Regions from separate parts of the Streptomyces sp. NPDC044063 genome, predicted to be linked through region 3. Evidence: riboswitches for the same ligand, from Rfam matches in the RefSeq annotation. Region 3 holds a riboswitch; each other region holds the start of a gene.
What was found. A riboswitch is a leader RNA that binds a small molecule or an ion and turns the genes downstream of it on or off. The one in region 3 is predicted to bind cobalamin.

Region 1: linked by a shared signal. The riboswitch ahead of cobN (cobaltochelatase subunit CobN) and the one ahead of AC07BS_RS07465 (CbtB domain-containing protein) in region 3 are both predicted to bind cobalamin.
Region 2: linked by a shared signal. The riboswitch ahead of AC07BS_RS15680 (ribonucleoside-diphosphate reductase subunit alpha) and the one ahead of AC07BS_RS07465 (CbtB domain-containing protein) in region 3 are both predicted to bind cobalamin.
Region 4: linked by a shared signal. The riboswitch ahead of AC07BS_RS31265 (cobalamin biosynthesis protein) and the one ahead of AC07BS_RS07465 (CbtB domain-containing protein) in region 3 are both predicted to bind cobalamin.

Annotation. Positions count from the first base shown of each region.
Region 1 is NZ_JBWKFM010000002.1:227,646-232,671, reverse strand. It holds gene cobN (cobaltochelatase subunit CobN) at 1-3,629, opposite strand, end outside; cobalamin riboswitch at 3,723-3,879, opposite strand; gene AC07BS_RS04630 (cobalamin biosynthesis protein CobG) at 3,938-5,026, shown strand, end outside.
Region 2 is NZ_JBWKFM010000011.1:37,103-42,128, forward strand. It holds gene AC07BS_RS15680 (ribonucleoside-diphosphate reductase subunit alpha) at 1-1,394, opposite strand, end outside; adenosylcobalamin-variant (AdoCbl-variant) riboswitch at 1,569-1,670, opposite strand; gene mctP (monocarboxylate uptake permease MctP) at 1,842-3,473, opposite strand; gene AC07BS_RS15690 (DUF3311 domain-containing protein) at 3,470-3,739, opposite strand; gene AC07BS_RS15695 (carbonic anhydrase) at 4,181-4,789, shown strand; gene AC07BS_RS15700 (SulP family inorganic anion transporter) at 4,825-5,026, shown strand, end outside.
Region 3 is NZ_JBWKFM010000004.1:140,748-145,773, forward strand. It holds gene metE (5-methyltetrahydropteroyltriglutamate--homocysteine S-methyltransferase) at 1-690, shown strand, start outside; gene AC07BS_RS07460 (histidine phosphatase family protein) at 800-1,378, opposite strand; cobalamin riboswitch at 1,498-1,632, shown strand; gene AC07BS_RS07465 (CbtB domain-containing protein) at 1,668-1,892, shown strand; gene AC07BS_RS07470 (CbtA family protein) at 1,912-2,673, shown strand; gene AC07BS_RS07475 (glycosyltransferase) at 2,615-3,829, opposite strand; gene AC07BS_RS07480 (DUF2334 domain-containing protein) at 3,826-4,581, opposite strand; gene AC07BS_RS07485 (2OG-Fe dioxygenase family protein) at 4,697-5,026, shown strand, end outside.
Region 4 is NZ_JBWKFM010000037.1:48,183-53,208, reverse strand. It holds gene AC07BS_RS31270 (cobyric acid synthase) at 1-1,317, opposite strand, end outside; gene AC07BS_RS31265 (cobalamin biosynthesis protein) at 1,314-2,273, opposite strand; cobalamin riboswitch at 2,396-2,518, opposite strand; gene AC07BS_RS31260 (hypothetical protein) at 2,655-2,897, opposite strand; gene AC07BS_RS31255 (inorganic phosphate transporter) at 2,917-4,176, opposite strand; gene AC07BS_RS31250 (class II aldolase/adducin family protein) at 4,289-4,987, shown strand.

The DNA of each region.
Region 1 (5,026 bases), on a different contig from region 3:
TTGGCCCACATGCCGCGGCTCTCGGCCTCCAGGAGGCGTTCGGCGATGCCGTGGAGGGCCCAGGGGTTGGCTTCCTGGAGGAAGGCGCGGTTCTCGGGGTCCAGGGCGTAGGTCTGGGCGAGCTTGTCGTACATCCAGTCGGCGACCACGCCGGTGGTGGCGTCGTAGCCGAACAGGTAGTCCACCGTCGCCGCGAGTTCGAAGGCGCCCTTGTAACCGTGGCGGCGCATGGCCTCGATCCAGCGGGGGTTGACCACGCGGGCGCGGAAGACGCGGCTCGTCTCCTCCACCAGGGTGCGGGTGCGGACCGTCTCGGGGCGGGTGGAGTCGCCGATGTACGCGGCGGGCGCCGTGCCCTTGAGGGCCTTGACCGTGGCGACCATGCCGCCGTGGTACTGGAAGTAGTCGTCGGAGTCGGCGATGTCGTGCTCGCGGGTGTCGGTGTTCTTGGCCGCGACCGCGATGCGCTTGTAGGCCGTCTCCATCTCCGCGCGGGCCGGGCGGCCCTCCAGGCCGCGGCCGTAGGCGTAGCCGCCCCAGACGGTGTAGACCTCGGCGAGGTCGGCGTCGGTGCGCCAGTCGCGGCTGTCGATGAGCTGGAGCAGGCCGGCGCCGTACGTGCCCGGGCGGGAGCCGAAGATGCGGGTGGTGGCGCGGCGTTCGTCGCCGTGGGCCGCGAGGTCGGCCTGGGTGTGGGCGCGGACGAAGTTCCGCTCGGCGGGCTCGTCGAGGGAGGCGGCGAGGCGTACGGCGTCGTCCAGCAGGCCGATGACGTGCGGGAAGGCGTCGCGGAAGAAGCCGCTGATGCGGAGGGTGACGTCGATGCGGGGGCGGCCCAGTTCGTCGAGGGTGATGGGCTCCAGGCCCGTCACCCGGCGCGACGCGTCGTCCCAGACCGGGCGGACGCCCAGCAGGGCCAGCGCCTCCGCCACGTCGTCGCCGGCGGTGCGCATCGCGCTGGTGCCCCACAGGGACAGGCCCACGGACTCGGGCCAGCGGCCCTCGTCGGTGCGGTAGCGCTCCAGCAGCGAGTCGGCGAGCGCCTGGCCGGTCTCCCAGGCGAGGCGGCTGGGGACGGCCTTGGGGTCGACGGAGTAGAAGTTGCGGCCCGTCGGCAGGACGTTGACCAGGCCGCGCAGCGGCGAGCCCGAGGGGCCGGCCGGGACGAAGCCGCCCGCCAATGCCTTGACGGCATTGTCGAGTTCGGCGGTCGTGCCCGCCAGGCGGGGGACGACCTCGCGGGCCGCGAAGTCCAGGACGGCCGCGACGGTGTCGGCGTTCGCGGGATCGGTGCCCGGCATCGTGGGTTGTGCCCACCCTCCCCCAAGCTCTCGGCTTCGCTCGAGCAGGGGGGACCCCCATCGCCCTGCGGGACGATTGCCCACAACGGTGGAAACCGCCGCCGGGTCCCAGTTCGCCGCCTCCATCGCCTCCACCAAAGCCCTCGCCTCGGCCTCCGCCTCGTCGGCGGTCCTGCGCGTCGCCGCCGACTCGTCCAGGCCGAGGGCCTCGCGCAGGCCGGGCAGGGCCGTCGTGCCGCCCCAGATCTGGCGGGCGCGCAGGATCGACAGGACGAGGTTCACGCGTGCCTCGCCGGTGGGCGCCCCGCCCAGGACGTGGAGGCCGTCGCGGATCTGGGCGTCCTTGACCTCGCACAGCCAGCCGTCGACGTGGAGGAGGAAGTCGTCGAAGCCGTCGTCCTCCGGGCGCTCCTCCATGCCCAGGTCGTGGTCGAGGCGGGCGGCCTGGATGAGGGTCCAGATCTGGGCGCGGATGGCGGGGAGCTTGGCCGGGTCCATCGAGGAGATCTGGGCGTATTCGTCGAGGAGCTGCTCCAGGCGCGCGATGTCGCCGTAGGAGTCGGCGCGGGCCATGGGCGGCACGAGGTGGTCGACGAGGGTGGCGTGGGCGCGCCGCTTGGCCTGGGTGCCCTCGCCGGGGTCGTTGACGAGGAAGGGGTAGACGAGCGGCAGGTCGCCGAGGGCGGCGTCGGGGCCGCAGGCGGCGGAGAGACCGGCGTTCTTGCCGGGCAGCCATTCGAGGTTGCCGTGCTTGCCGAGGTGGACCATCACGTCGGCGCCGAAGCCGCCGTCCTCGCGGGAGGCGGCGATCCAGCGGTAGGCGGCCAGGTAGTGGTGGGAGGGCGGCAGGTCGGGGTCGTGGTAGATGGCGATGGGGTTCTCGCCGAAGCCGCGCGGGGGCTGGATGAGGATCAGCAGGTTGCCGCGGCGCAGGGCGGCGAGGACGATGTCGCCCTCGGGGTTGCGGCTGCGGTCGAGGAACATCTCGCCGGGGGCCGGGCCCCAGTGCTCCTCGACGGCCTCGCGCAGCTCGGCCGGCAGCTGGGCGTACCAGCGCTTGTAGTCGGCGGCCGGGATGCGGACGGGGTTGCGGGCGAGCTGCTCCTCGGTGAGCCAGTCCTGGTCGTGGCCGCCGGCCTCGATGAGGGCGTAGATGAGCTCGTCGCCGTCGCCGGAGGCCAGCCCCGGCACCTCCTCGGCGCCGAAGTCGTAGCCCTCCTCGCGGAGCCGGCGCAGCAGGGCGACGGCGCTGGCGGGGGTGTCGAGGCCGACGGCGTTGCCGATGCGGGAGTGCTTGGTGGGGTACGCGGACAGGACGAGCGCGACCCGCTTCTCGGGGGCCGGGATGTGGCGCAGCCGGGCGTGGCGCACGGCGATGCCGGCGACGCGGGCGGCGCGCTCCATGTCGGCGACGTAGGCGGGCAGCCCGTCCTCGTCGATCTCCTTGAAGGAGAACGGGACGGTGATGATGCGGCCGTCGAACTCGGGCACGGCGACCTGGGTGGCGGCGTCGAGCGGCGAGAGGCCCTCGTCGTTCTCCTCCCAGGCGCTGCGCGACCCGGTCAGGCACAGGGCCTGCAGGACGGGCACGTCGAGGGTGGCGAGGGCGCCGGCGTCCCAGGACTCGTCGTCGCCGCCGGCGGAGGCCGCGGCGGGCTTGGTGCCGCCGGCGGCGAGGACGGTGGTGACGATGGCGTCGGCGCCGCGCAGGGCGTCGACGAGCTCGGCCTCGGGGGCGCGCAGCGAGGCCACGTACAGCGGCAGGGCGCGGCCCCCGGCGTCCTCGATCGCGCCGCAGAGGGCGTCGACGAAGGCGGTGTTGCCGCTCATGTGGTGCGCCCGGTAGTAGAGCACCGCGATGAGGGGGCCGCTCGCGCCGGGCTTGGGGGTGCGCTCCAGCTCGCCCCAGGAGGGGGCGGCGGCCGGCGGCTCGAAGCCGTGGCCGGTGAGCAGGACGGTGTCGGAGAGGAAGCGGGCGAGCTGCTCCAGGTTGGCGGGACCGCCGTGGGCGAGGTAGGCGTGGGCCTCGGCGGCGATGCCGACGGGGACGGTGGAGGCCTCCATCAGCTGGGCGTCGGGGGCCTGTTCGCCGGTGAGGACGACGACCGGGCGGTCGCCGGCGAGCAGCAGGTCAAGGCCCTCCTGCCAGGCGCGGAGGCCGCCGAGGAGGCGGACGACGACGAGGTCGGTGCCCTCCAGGAGGTCCGGGAGGTCGTCGAGGGCGAGCCGGGCGGGGTTGGCGAGCCGGTACGGGACCGGTCCCCCGTGAGCAGCAGCCGCGCGGGCGCTGAGCAGGTCGGTGTCGGACGTCGACAGGAGAAGGATCACGCGGCGCTCCCCAGGGCATCGAGGGTCGCCCGGGGTGCCCGGCACCGGAATGTGCGCATGCGGCGGCAAGCCTTCCTCGGGGTCCGCGCCCCGGGCGGTTGGAGGACGGCGGGAGTTCCTGACTCACCCGGCGGGTGCCGGGCTCACAGTGGCGGGACCGTGCCGGAGTCTCACCGGCTTCCTCCCCTGTCGCCGTCGCTGGCGTTCGGTGGGCACGTACAGGACAGTGCCCGCCGGTGAGCATAGTAAGCGCTGGTCGGCCGATGGGGGACGGCGGACGGCGGACGGCCGTCGGTATGCTCGCGGCCATGCCCGGCTCCCCTCGTCCCCCTGTCCGCGACCGCGGTGACGCCTGCCCGGGCGCCCTGCGGCTGCACACCGCCGACGACGGGGCGCTGGCGCGCGTCCGGCTGCCCGGCGGATTGCTGACAGACCGTCAGGCAAAGGTGCTGGCCGGCCTGGCCGAGGAGCTCGGCGACGGGCACCTGGACCTCACCTCGCGCGGCAACGTCCAGCTGCGGGGCCTCGCGGGCGGGTGCGGCGCGGAGCTGGGCGGCCGGCTCCGGGAGGCTGGCCTGCTGCCGTCGGACCGTCACGACCGCGTCCGGAACGTGGCGGCCTCCCCGCTCGGCGGGCTCGACGGCACGGGCGAGGGCGACGTCACGGCCTGGGTCCGCGCCCTCGACCGGCTGTTGTGCGCCGGCACCACGGGGAATGAGGCCGACGGGGAGGCTTCCGGCCTCGGCGACCTCTCCGGCCGGTTCCTCTTCGGCGTCGACGACGGGCGGGGCGACATCGCCGCGCTCGCCCCCGATGTGACATTGATCGCACAGGACGGCGGTACGTACGCCGCCCTTCGCTACGACGGTGCCACCGACGCCCTGCGGGTGGCCGCCGCCGACGCCCCGCGGGCCGCCGCGCTCGCCGCCGTCGGGTTCCTCGCCGCCGCGGCCGGCGCCGGCGGCACCCCCTGGCGCGTGCGCGACCTGCCGGCCGAACACCGCCCCAGCGCCGACTGGTTGGCCCGCCGTCTGGCGGTCGCCGGCATCGCCTCCGTCCCCGTCACGGTGAACGTCCCGCAGGGGGCCCCGGCCGCGCCGGGCCTGGTCACGGGCCCGGACGGCCGCCACGCCCTGTCGGCCGCCGCGCCGCTGGGCCGCCTCACCGCCGCCCAGTGGCGCCTGGCCGCCGGCGCGGCGGGCCGGGACGGCACCGGTGAGCTGCGTGTGACACCCTGGCGCGGCATCGTCGTCCCCGGTCTCGCGGCCGGCCCGGCGGCGGCCCGGCGGGCGGAGTTCGCGGACGCCGGGTTCGTCGTCTCCGCCGCGTCCGCCTGGTACGGCGCGGGCGCCTGTGCGGGCCGGCCCGGCTGCGCGAAGTCCCGCGCGGACGTACGG
Region 2 (5,026 bases), on a different contig from region 3:
CCCAGGTGCTGCGCCAGGTTGACGGAGCCCAGGTTGCAGACCGCGGTCTCGCCGTCGTTCGTGACCTCGAGGATCTCGGTGCAGAGGTTCGAGGAGTGGACGACCGCGCCCTTCTCCGCCGTCTGGTTGGCGGTGCGGTTGGCGGCGTCCTTGAAGGTCATCCAGCCGTTGCCGGTCTGCGCGAGGGTGCGCATCATGCGGGCGTAGAGCACCCGGGCCGGGATGGTCTTGACGGCCTTGCCCGCGGCCTCGTAGGCGCGGTAGGCGGCGTCGAACTCGTCGCCGTAGAGGTCCACCAGGTCCGGCGTGTCGGCGGGGGAGAACAGCGACCAGTCGGCGTCGGTCTCCACACGGCGCATGAACTCGTCCGGGATCCAGTGCGCGATGTTGAGGTTGTGGGTGCGGCGGGCCTCCTCACCGGTGTTGTCGCGGAGCTCCAGGAACTCCTCGATGTCGGCGTGCCAGGTCTCCAGGTAGACGCAGGCCGCGCCCTTGCGGCGGCCGCCCTGGTTGACCGCGGCGACGGAGGCGTCGAGGGTGCGCAGGAACGGCACGATGCCGTTGGAGTGGCCGTTGGTGCCCCGGATCAGCGAGCCGCGGGAGCGGATGCGCGAGTAGGACAGGCCGATGCCGCCCGCGTGCTTCGACAGGCGCGCCACCTGGTGGTAGCGGTCGTAGATCGAGTCCAGCTCGTCCAGCGGCGAGTCCAGCAGGTAGCAGGACGACATCTGCGGGTGGCGGGTGCCGGAGTTGAAGAGCGTGGGGGAGGAGGGCAGGTAGGAGAGCGTGCTGGTGAGCCCGTAGAGCTCGGCGACGTCGTCCAGGGCCCGGGTGGAGTGGTCCTCGGCCAGGCCGCAGGCCACGCGCAGCAGGAAGTGCTGCGGGGTCTCGATCACGTTGCGGGTGATCGGGTGGCGCAGCAGGTAGCGGCTGTGCAGGGTGCGCAGACCGAAGTAGCCGAAGCGGTCGTCGGCGCCGTCGATCAGCGCCTTCTCGACCAGTGCGTCCAGGCGCTCGGCGTGCTCCTCGACGAACGCGGCGGTCTCGTCCGCGATCAGGCCCTCGCGGTGGCCGACGGCGACCGAGGCGGAGAAGGAGGTGGCACCCTCGCCGGCCGCCTCGTCGGCGATGGCGCGGGTGAGCAGCCGGGCGGCGAGCCGGGAGTACTCCGGCTCCTCGGCGATCAGACCGGCGGCGGCCTCGGTGGCGAGGGAGCGCAGCTCCGCCTCGTCCGAGGCGGCGCTGCGGCCGCGCAGCGCGGCGGCGGCGACCTTGCCAGGGTCGGTGGCGGGAAGGTCGGCGGTGAGGTCGGTCAGGGTGCGCAGCAGCGCGGTCCCCGGACCGGCGGTCGCTTCCGCGTTCTCTGAGACCGGATCGGCGGGCGCGATGGTCACGTGTGGCTCTCCCTCGCTCGGCTGGGTGGGCCGGGCGGGAGCGCGCGACGGTCGCGTACGGGCATGCCGCTTGCACCAGGGCATGCCACGTAGGCGTCCGTCGGCCCAACCCGCGAGGCCCGGACGAATTCAATGCCCATAGCCGAGCCCAGGGCAGGCTCGGTGGAGGGCTTGCTGTCGGCAGGTCCTCGGACTTCAGGTGCGCTGGGTATATGCGCACACATACACCGTTGCGGGACAGTTCCGGATTTCCACCGGATTCCCCTGCGACGACAGCGGAGACGAGCATACATCTAGTGCCGCCCCTCGTACGCGCCCCCACATGTTGTGTCGTCCCGTCATGGAGTGGTTGCGGAATGTGCTATCGGGGTGGCCTGGCGGGCCCATGGGAAAGGGCCGCCACGCCCCCTGGACGGGGGTGTGACGGCCCTGTGGGACCGGGTCGGGTCAGTGGCCTCCGGGGGCTCCCACGGTGGCCGGGGGGAGGTCCGTACGGACGCCCGGGTCGCCGGCGTCGGCGGTGTAGTCGGAGGGGCTGGTCTCGTCCAGGCCCTCGGGTGCCTTCAGGGCCCGGAGGACGACCGTCGCCACGATGACGACGATCACATTGAGGACGAACGCGGTGAGGCCGATGTAGCCCTTCTCCCCGATGAGGGGGATGAGGTTGGTGTTCCCGAAGTGGGACTGGGTGGCGCTCGGCGTCTCGTACGCCCGCCAGGTGCCGTAGATCATTCCGGCCGCCCAGCCGGCCAGCAGCGCCCAGCGGTGGAACCAGCGGGTGAAGAGTCCGCCGACGAGGGCGGGCACGGTCTGCAGGATCCAGATGCCGCCGAGCAGCTGGAAGTTGATGGCGACCGTTTTGTCCATGGTGAGGACGAAAGCGAGCGCTCCGACCTTGACGAGCAGGGAGGCGAGCTTCGACACCTTCGCCTCGTGTTCGGGCGAGGCGTCCGGTTTGATGAAGTCCTTGTAGATGTTGCGGGTGAACAGATTCGCGGCCGCGATCGACATGATCGCCGCCGGGACGAGCGCCCCGATGCCGATCGCGGCGAAGGCGACGCCCGTGAACCAGTCAGGGAACATGTCCTCGAAGAGCTGAGGGATGGCCAGTTGCCCGTTCTTGACCTTCACCCCGGCGGCGAGCGCCATGAAGCCGAGCATCGCCAGCAGTCCCAGCATCAGGGAGTACAGGGGGAGGATCGTGGTGTTGCGGCGGATCACGTTGCGGCTCTTGCCGGAGAGCACCGCCGTGACCGAGTGCGGGTAGAGGAAGAGGGCCATCGCGGAGCCCAGCGCGAGGGTCGCGTACGCCCACTGCGCCTGCGGTCCGGTGACGAGCGAGCCGCGCGGTTTGCCGGTCGCCGGATTCTCGACCGCGAACGCCTGGCCGGCCTTGTGGAAGATCTCGCCGAAGCCGCCCAGCCGGATCGGGATGTAGATGACCGCGACGATGATCACTATGTAGATCAGCGCGTCCTTGACGAACGCGATCAGCGCCGGCGCCCGCAGCCCGGAGGAGTAGGTGTAGGCCGCGAGCACGCCGAAGGCGATCAGCAGGGGCAGGTCCTTCACGAACCAGTTGGTGTTCTCGCCGCCGCCGACCCCCAGCACGTCCAGGACGGCCTGGATGCCGACCAGCTGGAGGGCTATGTACGGCATGGTGGCGAGGATGCCGGTCAGGGCGAGCACCAGGGACAGGGTCTTGGAACCGAACCGCCCCCGGACGAAGTCCGACGAGGTGATGTACCCGTGCTTGTGCGCCACCGACCACAGGCGGGGCAGGAAGGTGAAGACGAGCGGGTAGCAGAGGATCGTGTAGGGCACCGCGAAGAAGCCCGCGGCGCCGCCCGCGTAGATGGCCGCCGGGACGGCCACGAAGGTGTACGCGGTGTACAGGTCGCCGCCGAGCAGGAACCAGGTGACCCAGGTGCCGAACGAGCGCCCGCCCAGTCCCCATTCGTCGAGACTGTCCGCGTTCTCCGCCCGGCGCCACTTCGACGCCATGAAGCCCATGACCGTCACGGCCAGGAAGAAGAACACGAACACGGCGAGTGCCACGCCGTTCACGCCGTCCTTCATCGCCCCTCACCTCCCCGGCGCGCACGCTCGTGCCGGCGGACGATGACGTAGGCGATCACCGTCAGCAGGGTCGAGACGGGCACCCACAGCATCTGGTACCAGTAGAAGAACGGAATGCCGGCGACGGTGGGTGTGACCCGGGAATAGGAGCCGACCCACAGCATGGCCGCGAAGGGTAACGCCAGGCACACCCCGGCGATGATCAGCGGCACGGTCACGACCGGCCTGCGGGAGCCCTCTGCGGGCCGCTCGGGTGGTTCCGACATGCGGTGATCTCCGTTCCCCTGTGCGTACGCATGCGTAATGCGCTGGAATCTAGGGGAGGCGCCCTCCGGACGTCACCCCCTATCCGCATATCGGAACGGCAATGCCGACGGTCCGTCAGGTTGCCGCGAGAGGAAGCGGAATGGGGTCATATCAAAGGGAAGTAAAGAGTCCGTTTGGCGGCTGAGGCGCGTGTGTGCCGCGTCACGGTGGTGAATGCCGCAGTGTGCGCCCCAAGTACCCAACCGCGAGCCCTATTTGATGAAATATTTACCTGTCATCGAAGGGTAACGTGCAGGTAAAGTGACTGTCTCGTCCGCCGGGCACCCTTGGTCGCACGGCGGCCGGCGTGCCCATGCTCCGGCACGCCGACACCCGTAATGCTGACTTGAACACACCGCGCCCCGAACGGGGAACCCATGGGGCGCAGGAGGCAGGCCAACATGAAGTCGCTCATCGACAACGCCCGATCGTTCGCAACGCACGTGGCCGAGAACGCCGAGAGCTTCCGGGCTTTCGAAGCCGGTCAGTCGCCGGAGACCCTGTTCATCACCTGCTCCGACTCGCGCGTCGTGCCCTCGCTCATCACCGGAGCGCGCCCGGGCGAACTCTTCGAGCTCCGTACCGCGGGCAATATCGTCCCCGTGTACCGCAGCGACCACCCCGCGGGTGAGACCGCGACCATCGAGTACGCGGTCCGCGTCCTGGGTGTCCGCGACATCGTCGTCTGCGGGCACTCCCACTGCGGCGCCGTGAGCGCCGTCGCCCGGGGGGACGACCTCTCCTCCGCACCCGCCGTCCAGGGCTGGCTCGACCACGCCGTGCCGGCCGACGCCCACACCCGCACCGCCGGCGCGGACTCGCCCGACATGGCCGACGCCGTCCAGGCCCACGCCGTCGCCCAGTTGAGGGCCCTCCGCGACTACCCCTGCGTCCGTGAACGCCTCGCGGAGGGGCTCCTCTCCCTCCACGCCTGGTACTACGAGGTGCACACCGGCACGGTCACCGTGCACCGGCCCGAGCACGGCCACGGTCCGTTCGGACCCCTGTGAACCGCCCGGTACCGCGACCCGAGGGACCCTCACCCATGTTCTCCATCACCAAACCCGGTGTCCTGCGCCAGGACGCCCTCGCCTCGCTCGTCGTCTTCCTCGTGGCCCTGCCGTTGTGCGTCGGCGTGGCCGTGGCGTCCGGGGTGCCCGCCGAACTCGGCCTGATCACCGGCATAGTCGGCGGTCTCGTCGTCGGTGCCATGCCCGGCAGCACCTTCCAGGTCAGCGGCCCCGCCG
Region 3 (5,026 bases):
GAGCCCATGACCGTCGCCTGGACCTCCTACGCCCAGGAGCTCACCGACCGGCCGGTCAAGGGCATGCTCACCGGCCCCGTCACCATGCTCGCCTGGTCCTTCGTCCGCGACGACCAGCCGCTCGCCGACACCGCCCGGCAGGTCGCCCTCGCCCTGCGCGACGAGGTCGCCGACCTGGAGGCCGCCGGGACCGCCGTCATCCAGGTCGACGAGCCCGCGCTGCGCGAGACGCTGCCGCTGCGCGCCGCCGACCGGGACGCCTACCTGGGGTGGGCCACCGAGGCGTTCCGGCTGGCCACGTCCGGCGTCCGCGCGGACACCCAGATCCATACCCATATGTGCTACGCCGAGTTCGGCGAGATCATCGCCGCCATCGAGGAGCTGGACGCCGACGTCATCAGCCTGGAGGCCGCCCGCTCGCACATGCGGGTCGCGGACGAACTCGCCGCCACCGGCTACGGGCACGAGGTCGGGCCCGGCGTCTACGACATCCACTCCCCGCGCGTCCCGGACGCCGGCGAGGTGGCCGCGCTGCTGCGCAAGGGTCTGTCGGCGATCCCGCCGGAGCGGCTGTGGGTCAACCCCGACTGCGGGCTGAAGACCCGTGGCTGGGCCGAGGTGCGCGCCTCTCTGGAGAGCCTGGTCGAGGGCGCCCGCCGGGTGCGCGCCGAGTCGGCCGCCGGGCGGTAGCCCCGGCGGCCGGCAGCGAGCCGCCGCCGCGCCCGCCGGGCTCCCGCTGAGGGGCGGGGACCGGGCCGGGCGCGGCGGCCTTCCCTTCGCAGGGCCCGCCGCGCGCGGGTCAGCCGGTGGCGTCCAGGGGGCGGCCGCAGCGCAGGTTCCAGCGGCCGGCCCGGCCGCTGAGCTCGGTGAGGGTCAGCGGGGCGACGTCCAGGCGCCAGAAGACCTGGGGCGGGAGCCCCAGCGCGTGCGTCAACGCGGCGCGCACGACGGCCGGTTCCACCACGGCCAGCACCCGGACGTCCTCCGCCGCCCGGTCCGCCAGCCACGCGCCGGTCCGCTCGACGAGGGCGGTCACCGGCTCCCCGCCGTGCGGCGCGGCGCCGGGGTCCGCGAGCCACGCGGCCACCGCCTCCGGCTCGGCCGCCGCCACCTCCTCCAGCGAACGGCCGCGCCAGCGGCCCGGGTCCAGGTCGCGCAGCGCGTCCACCGGCGTGGCGCCGGCCAGCCCCAGTGCCCCGGCCGTGTCCCGGCAGCGCGCGTCGGGCGCGGTGACGGCGAGGTCCGCGCGCGGCAGCCCGGACGCCGCGGCCCGGGCCCGGCTCAGTCCCGCGGCGTCGAGCGGGGCGTCGTCGCCGAAGCGCGCGGCCCGCAGTCCTGGGCCGATGGCGGGCGAGATCAACATCACACGTGCGGTCATGGTCCTCTCCTCCGGGCGCTCGGGCCCACGCGCTCAGCAGACCACGGGCGTTGCCGGGGGCGTGCGCGGGGGGCGTGCATCCATACGCCCATGGCGCCATGACCTTGCAGGCGGTACGGTCGCGTGTACATGACGATGGTGTGTTCGGAAGCCGGTGCGAATCCGGCACGGTCGCGCCACTGTGGACCTGGCGGACCCCGGGCGATCCCGGGCGACGGCAGGCGAGTCAGACCCGCCACCGTCGTCGAGCACCAACGATCGGGACGCGTGTTCCCCAGGAGGTTCTGTCATGGCCCAGTCCGCCGCCCCCGTCTCCAGCAGCCCCGCCCTGCCTGAGATCGCCCCCATATCCCTGAAGGAGATCGCCCCCTGGGCCGCCTTCGTGGGCATCCTCATGCTCGTCCTGCTGTACTTCGTCGGCGCCGAGCAGGGCGCCACGTCCCTGATCGCCGGCGAGGACGTCCACGAGTGGGTGCACGACGGCCGTCATCTGCTCGGCTTCCCCTGCCACTGATCCGACGGGGCACGATCCGATGAACCGCGTATCCGTCAGAGCCCTGCTCGTCCGGGGCATGCTCGCCGGCCTGGCCACCGGCGCGCTCGCCCTCCTCACCGCCTATCTCCTGGGCGAACGCCACGTCGACGCGGCCATCGCGTTCGAGGAGGCGCACAGCCACGACCACGGCGACGGCGTGGAACTGGTCAGCCGCGCGCTGCAGTCCACCGCCGGCCTCGCCACCGGCATCCTGGTCTACGGCGTGGCACTGGGCGGCATCGCCGCGCTGGTGTTCTGCGTCGCCCTGGGCCGCGTGGGCCGCTTCGGCCCCCGCGCCACCGCCGCGCTCGTCGCCCTGGGCGCCTTCGTGGCGGTCTTCCTGGTGCCGTTCCTGAAGTACCCGGCCAACCCGCCGGCCGTCGGCGACCCCGACACCCTCGACCAGCGCACCGCGCTGTTCTTCCTGATGATCGCGCTCAGTGTGCTGCTCACCGGGGCCGCGGTCATCCTCGGCCGGCGCCTCGCGCCGCGCCTGGGCAACTGGTACGCCACCGTCGCGGCCGGCGCGGCCCTGGTGGTGGCGGTCGGGCTGGCCTACGCGTTCCTGCCGTCCGGCGAGAACGTCCCCGAGGGCTTCCCGGCCACGCTGCTCTGGCAGTTCCGGCTGTCCTCCCTCGCCGTCGAACTCGTCCTGTGGACCGGCTTCGGCCTGATCTTCGGCGAGTTCGCGGAGCGGCTGCTCACGCCGAGGTCCGCGGCCCGGGAGCCGCGTCCGGAGGCCGCGGCGGCCGCGAACTGACGGAGTCTCCGTCCTGGACGCCGGGCGGGCCGGTCACGGCCCGCCCGGCGTTCGCGTGCACGGCCAGCATCCGTTCCACCGTCCGCGCCCACGGGAACTCCTCCGCCCGGGCCCGCGCCGCCGCCCGTCGTACGGACTCCGGCCGGCGCAGCAGCCGGAGGACCGCGTCCGCCATCCCCTCCGGGCACCCGGCGGGTGCCACGGCCCCGGCGCCCGGCACCACCAACTCCCGTGCCGCGCCCCGGTCCACCGCCACCACCGGCGTCCCGCAGGCCAGCGCCTCCAGCGCCGCCAGCCCGAACGACTCCACCGGGCACGGCACCAGCGCCACGTCCGCCCGCCCGACGAGCGCCGCCACGGCCCGCCGGCCGGCCACATGACCGTGGAAGCGCACCGGCAGCCCGGCCGCCGCCGCCCGCCGCGCCAGCCGCCCGCGCTCCGGTCCGTCGCCCAGCACGTCCAGCCGGGCGGCCGTACCCCGCGCGCGCAGCATCCGCAGCGTCTCCAGCGGCAGCCGCGGCGCCTTCTCCGCCGACAACCGCCCCGCGTACACCAGGCGTACGCCGCCGTCCCGCGGCCCGTCCGGGGCGCGGACCCCGGTGAAGACCTCCAGGTCCACCCCGAGCGGCACTTGGTGCAGCGCCAATGGCGCGTCGAGCCGGGCGAACTCCGCGCAGGCGAAGGCGGACGCGGCGACCACGGCGTCGAACGCCGGGGCCAGCCGCCGGTTCCAGGCGTCGGCCGCCCGCTCCAGCGGCAGCCCGCCCGGCACCCGGGGCGCCAGGATCGCGTCGAGCCGCTCGTGGGAGAGCAGCACGGTCCGTACGCCCCGGGCCCGTGCCCAGGCCGCCGTCCGCACCAGCGTCAGCTTGTCCGAGACCTCCAGCGCGTCGGGCGCCAGCCGTGCCAGCAGCCGCCGCAGCGCGCGCAGGGCGTCGGGCGCGAGCACCAGCCGGTAGCCGCCGCCCACCCGCACCCCCGGCACCGTCACCCGCAGCCCCTCGCCGCCGTCCCGCGTCCATCCGTACCGGCGGCCGGGGACGATCAGCACCCGGTCGTGGCCCGCCGCCGCGTAGCCCCGGCCCAGCGCGTCCAGCGTGGTGCGCAGACCGCCCGAGACCGGGCCGTAGAAGTTGGCGAGCTGGACGATCCTCACCCCGTGCCCCCGGCGGCCTCCCGCCGGGCCCGGACCAGACGGGCGTAGGTGCGGGGGCGGGCCCCGGCGGCGAGCGCCGCGTCGACGGCGGCCAGCGCGGCCTCGCGCAGCCCGGGGCGCGCCAGGTCCGCCGGGTGCAGCGCGACGCGGAACGGCCGGCCGCGCGCGGACCAGTGCCGCGCGGCCCCGCGCATCAGCGCGGCGCCCGCCCGTTCACCGAGGCCGCCCGGCCGGTGCGACAGCGCGGGCATCCGGTGCCGTGCCCCGGTCCGCAGGTCGCGCACCTCCAGGTGGCTCGTCGTGTAGTCCAGCCCGAGGCCGCGCAGCGCCGCCAGCGTGCCCGGCGAGGCGAGCCACCCGGGCGGGGTGAAGCCGCACGGCACGATGCCCACCGACGCCAGCGCCGCGAGGCCGCGCTCCAGCCGGGCGCGCGCCGCCCGTTCGTCCAGCGCGCCGAACTCGGCGCAGCCCCGGGCCAGCACCGCGTCCGCCAGCCGCCGTCCCGGCGACCCGCCGGGCACCGCCCGGTGCTCCCAGCCGTGCAGCGCGAGCTCGTGCCCCCGCTCCCGGGCCGCGTGCGCCCACCGCACCAGGGCGGTGTCCCCGGCCAGTGCCGGACCGCGCCAGGCGCCCGGGACCAGCAGCAGCGTCGCGGGCACCCCGCGCGCGTCGAGGTCGGCGAGCCAGCGCCGGCACGCCCCGGAACTCCAGGGGGCCACGTCGTGCACCGACACCACGAGGACAGCGCTCACCGGCCCAGCGTCCCGCCCGCCGACGGACGTCCGGTGTACGCGGCATGAACGGACCGGAGCCGGGAACCGCCGGGTACGGTGGAGCCACCAGCACATGGAATACGGGGGAACCACCATGTCCCGCAGGCTCGTCGCGGCCGCAGGCCCAGTCGGAACCGCAGTCGGAACCACCGCGTCCCCGGCCCCGCCGCCCTTCTCCCACCACGGTCCCGGGCTGCTCGCCGCCGCGCTGGCGTTCATACCCCGCGACGCGGTGACGGCGTTCACCGCGTCCTGGGACGACCTGCCCGCCGACGCCCATCTGGACCGTGCCACGCCCTACCGCTTCCGCCGCTACGGCCGGTTCCGGCTCGCCGGCGACGCCCTGGAGCCGCTGCCGCACGCGCCGTTCGTCCAGGACCGCGACGTCAACCCGCTCCACGGCGGCGTACGACGGGAGTTCGCG
Region 4 (5,026 bases), on a different contig from region 3:
CCGGAAGCCGTCGCTCTCCAGCGAGCCGTGCCAGTGGGTGCCCCAGACCGCGCCCACCCGGCAGCCGTCCAGGAACGGTTCGTCGCCGCCCAGGACGTCCGCCACGCCGTGGTGGATCTCGTACCCCTCGACCCGCTCGCCCAGCGCCTCGCCGACCGGCCGGGCGAGGGTCTTCCCCGCCGCGAAGCGGACGCGCACCGGCAGCAGGCCGAGGCCCTCGACCACGCCGGCCCGGGACTCCACCTCGTCCTCGATGCGCTCGCCGAGCACCTGGAAGCCGCCGCAGACGCCCAGCACCGGCCGGCCCTCGGCCGCGCGCCGGGCGAGGGCGGCGGCCAGGCCGCGCTCGCGCAGCCAGTCGAGGGCCCGTACCGTGCCGCGGGTGCCCGGTACGACGGCCAGGTCGGCGTCGGCGAGCTCCTCGGGCCGGTCGACGAACCGCACCACGACGCCGGGTTCGGCGGCCAGCGCGTCCACGTCCGTGAAGTTGGACATCAGGGGCACCGCGCACACCGCCACGCGCAGGATGTCGGCGCCGTGCGGCGGGGCCACCACCGACTCGCGGACGGCACCGCGCAGCGAGACGCGCAGGCCGTCCTCCTCGTCGATGCCCAGGCCGTGGGCGAACGGCAGCACGCCGTACGTCCGGCGGCCCGTCAGCCCGCGCAGCATCTCCATGCCGGGCTCCAGGAGCGTGACGTCACCCCGGAACTTGTTGACGAGGTAACCCGCTATCAGTTCCTGGTCCTCGGGCGAGAGCAGGGCCGTGGTGCCGAAGAAGGAGGCGAAGACGCCGCCCCGGTCGATGTCGCCGACGACGACCACGGGCAGCCGGGCCGCCCGGGCGAGGCCCATGTTGACGATGTCGCTGCGCCGCAGGTTGATCTCCGCCGGGCTGCCCGCGCCCTCGCAGACGACCGCGTCGTGCGTACGCCGCAGCTCCTCCAGGCACTCGGTCACCGTGTCGAACAGCTGCTCCTGGCGGCCCGCGTGGTAGCCGCGCGCGCTGAGCTCACCCACCGGCCTGCCCATCAGGACGACCTGGCTGCTGCGGTCCCCGCCGGGCTTGAGGAGCACCGGGTTCATCAGCGCGCTGGGCTCGACGCGCGCGGCCGCGGCCTGCATGGCCTGGGCCCGCCCGATCTCCGCGCCCTCGCGCGTCACATACGAGTTGAGCGACATGTTCTGCGCCTTGAAGGGCGCGACCTTGACGCCCTTGCGGACCAGCCAGCGGCAGATGCCGGCGGTCACCACGCTCTTGCCCGCGTCGGAGGTGGTGCCGGCCACCAGCAGGCCCCCGCCCCTCCCGGTCGTCACCGACACCGCCTCCTCCTTGTCGCGGCCGCCACGGCCGCCCTCGTCACCAATGCCGTCGTCAGGGCGAGCGCCGAGACCCGGCGCGAGAGCGCGACGGCGCGCTCGATGTCCGCCACCTCGACCGGCCGGTTCTCCGCGCCCAGGACGGGGCGGTGCTCGACGCGACCGGCGTAGGCGAGGGTGCCGCCCAGCCGTACCCCGAGGGCCCCGGCGAAGGCGGCCTCGACCGGCCCGGCGTTGGGGCTGGGGTGGCGGGAGGCGTCTCGGCGGGCGACGCGCAGGGCGCCGCGCGGGTCGGGGCCGGCGAGGACGGCGAGGGCCGCGGTGAGCCGGGCGCCGGGCCAGCCGGCGACGTCGTCCAGGCGGGCGGAGGCCCAGCCGAACCGGCGGTAGCGGGGGGACTTGTGGCCCACCATCGCGTCCAGGGTGTTCACCGCCCGGAAGCCGGCCAGTCCGGGGACGCCGCCGAGCGCGCCCCACACCAGCGCGCCCACGACGGCGTCGGAGGTGTTCTCGGCGACGGATTCCACGACGGCGCGCGCGATCTGCCGCTCGTCCAGGGACTGCGGGTCGCGGCCGCACAGGTGGGGCAGCCGCGCGCGGGCGGCGGCGAGGTCGCCGGCGGCGAGCGCCCCGCCGACGGCGCGGGCCTCGCGCCCCAGCGAGGTGCCGCCGAGCACGGCCCAGGTGGTGGCGGCGGTCAGGGCGACGCGGGCGGCGCGGGAGGGGCGTACGGCGCGGGTCAGCAGGGCGGCTCCGGCAATGGTGCCGCCCGCGCACACCAGGGTGTGGAGGGCGCCGGCGCCGCGGTGGTCGCGCCACAGGCGCTGTTCGACGGCGTGCGCGGCGCGTCCGAAGGCGGCCACGGGGTGGCCGCGGCGGGGGTCGCCGAGCAGGAGGTCGCCGGTGAAGCCGAGCGCGGCACCGCACGCGAAGCCGAGGTGGTCGGCGCGCATCGGCTCAGACCGCCGTCGCGCCTCGGAGGTGGGTGCGTCGTGGGGCGGGGGGTGTGCGGCCGGGCATGGCGATGTGTCCTCACTCAGGGTCCGCGCCCTGGCTCGACGTGACCGGCGACCAGAGTCTCCTGGCTCCCGGATCGGCGTCGCTCCGGCCTTCCAGCCCGCGGGCGGGCCGTGGCCCTCGGTGGAGGACGCTCCCCGGTGACAGTGGCGGGACCGCGCCGGATTCGCACCGGCTTCCTCTGCTGTCGCCGTTTGGCTCCGGAAGTCCACCACGGCCCGGGAAGGGCAGTCAACTCACAGCTGACCTGCGGCCTTCCCGGGCCGTGGGGGAGGTATGCGTGGATGTCGACGGCGCCCGGGGGCGCCGCCGGGCGCTCAGGAGACGATGAGGAAGATGCCGTATCCGACGGCCGCCGCGCACGCCGCGAAGCAGGCGTACGCGCCGGTGCGCGCGAGTGCGTTGGGAGCGACGGGCGCGGCGACGGTGCCGTCCGGCTGCTCCTGGGGCTTGCGGGGCGCGGTGCCGACGATGCCGAGGGTGAAGAGGCCGACGAGTCCGACGGTCACGACGAGGCTGACGCCGAAGACCTGGCCGAGGGCTTCCCAGTTGATCTGCATGACGGGGTTCCTTGGTTCCTTAGCTCGTCGCCGGGGCGGGGGCGGCGGGGGCGGCGGAGGAGGCGGTCGCCGGGGCGGCGGCCAGGGGGCCGGCCGGCGGCGGGGCGACGGCCTGGAGCGCGGCGGTGATGACACCGGCGGGCTCGAGCGGCTCGGCGTCCACGCCCTGCGGCTGGTTGAGGTCGTTGACGTTGTCGTGCGTCACCGGCTTGCGGCGCGAGGCCAGCCAGATCGCGCCGGACACGCCGAGGCCGAGGACGGCGACCGCGGTCACGCCCCAGTCGCCCTGGTCGGCGAGGAGGGCGGCGCCACCGGCGACCAGACCCGCGGCGGGCAGGGTCAGGCCCCAGGCCATGACCATGCGGCCGGCGGTCGACCAGCGCACCACGCCGCCCTTGCGGCCGAGGCCGGCGCCCATGATCGAGCCGGAGCAGACCTGGGTGGTGGAGAGCGCGAAGCCGATGTGCGAGGAGGCGAGGATGACGGTCGCGGCGCCGGTCTGGGCGGCGAAGCCCTGGGCGGGCTTGATGTCGGTCAGGCCCTTGCCGAGCGTCTGGATGATGCGCCAGCCGCCGAGGTACGTACCGAGCGCGATGGCCAGGCCCGCGGAGACGATGACCCACATGGGCGGGTCGGAGTGCGGGGCGATGACGCCGCCGGCGACCAGCGCGAGGGTGATCACACCCATGGTCTTCTGGGCGTCGTTGGTGCCGTGGGCGAGGGAGACCAGGGCGGCCGAGGCGATCTGCCCGGCGCGGTAGCCCTTGGCGGTCTCCTGCTCGTCGCGGCCCCGGGCGAGGCGGTAGGTGAGCCGGGTCGCGCACCAGGCGGCGATGCCGGCGACCAGCGGCGCGGCGACGGCCGGGATGAGGACCTTCATCACGACCTTGTCGGTGTTGACCGCGTCGAAGCCGACGGCGACGACCGTCGCGCCGATCAGACCGCCGAAGAGGGCGTGCGAGGAGCTGGAGGGGAGGCCCGCGAGCCAGGTCAGCAGGTTCCAGACGATCGCGCCGACGAGCCCGGCGAAGATCACTTCCGGCCTGATGCCCGCGGTCTCGTCGATGATCCCGCCGGAGATCGTCTTGGCGACCTCCACGGACAGGAACGCGCCGACGAGGTTGAGCACGGCCGACATGGCCACGGCCACCTTGGGCTTGAGGGCCCCGGTGGAGATGGTGGTGGCCATGGCGTTGGCCGTGTCGTGGAAGCCGTTCGTAAAGTCGAACACCAAGGCCGTGACGATCACGATCCCGATGAGAAGCGTGATGTTTTCCATTCACCCAGGCAATCAGCTCGATGGTCAGTACGCGGCGACCGTAGGGATCCAGGGTGAACGGAAGGTGAACGGGATCGGATCGATCCCCGACGCGAACCGGAGGCGAGCACCGATGAGTCCGCACGAAGAGATCCACGGGAGCGCACGCGCGAGCGCCGGAACCGGCGACGACCCAAGGCGCGTCTGGGCGGAGGTGGTGGCCACCGCCCGCCGCACCACCACCGACGGACTTGTCGTGGGCACCTCCGGGAACGTCTCGGCCCGGGCCGGGGACGTGGTGCTCGTCACTCCCAGCGGCGTCCCCTACGACCGGCTCGGCCCCGGCGACATCACCGGCGTCGACCTCTCCGGCCGTCAGGTGATCGGCGAGCTGACCCCCACCAGCGAGCTGCCCATGCACCTCGCCGTCTACCGCGCCACCGACGCCGCCGCGATCGTGCACACCCACGCGGTGCACGCCACCGCCGTCTCCACCCTCGTCACCGAGCTCCCCCTGATCCACTACATGGCCGCGGCGCTCGGCGGGCCGGTCCGGGTGGCCCCCTACGCCCTCTACGGCAGCGACGAGCTGGCCGGCCACGTCCTGGACGCCCTGGAGGGCCGCACCGGCTGCCTGCTGGGCAACCACGGCACCCTCACCCACGGCGCCACCCTGGAGCAGGCCTACGACCGCACCGCCCAGCTGGAGTGGATGTGCGGGGTCTGGCTCGCCGCCTCCGGCGTCCCCGGCCTCGCGCCCGCCCTGCTCACCCCCGCCGACCTCGACGCGACGGCCGCCAAGCTGCGCGGCTACGGGCAGCGGCCCGCCTGACCCGGCGCGCGGACCCCGGCCCGCCTGACCCGGCGCGTT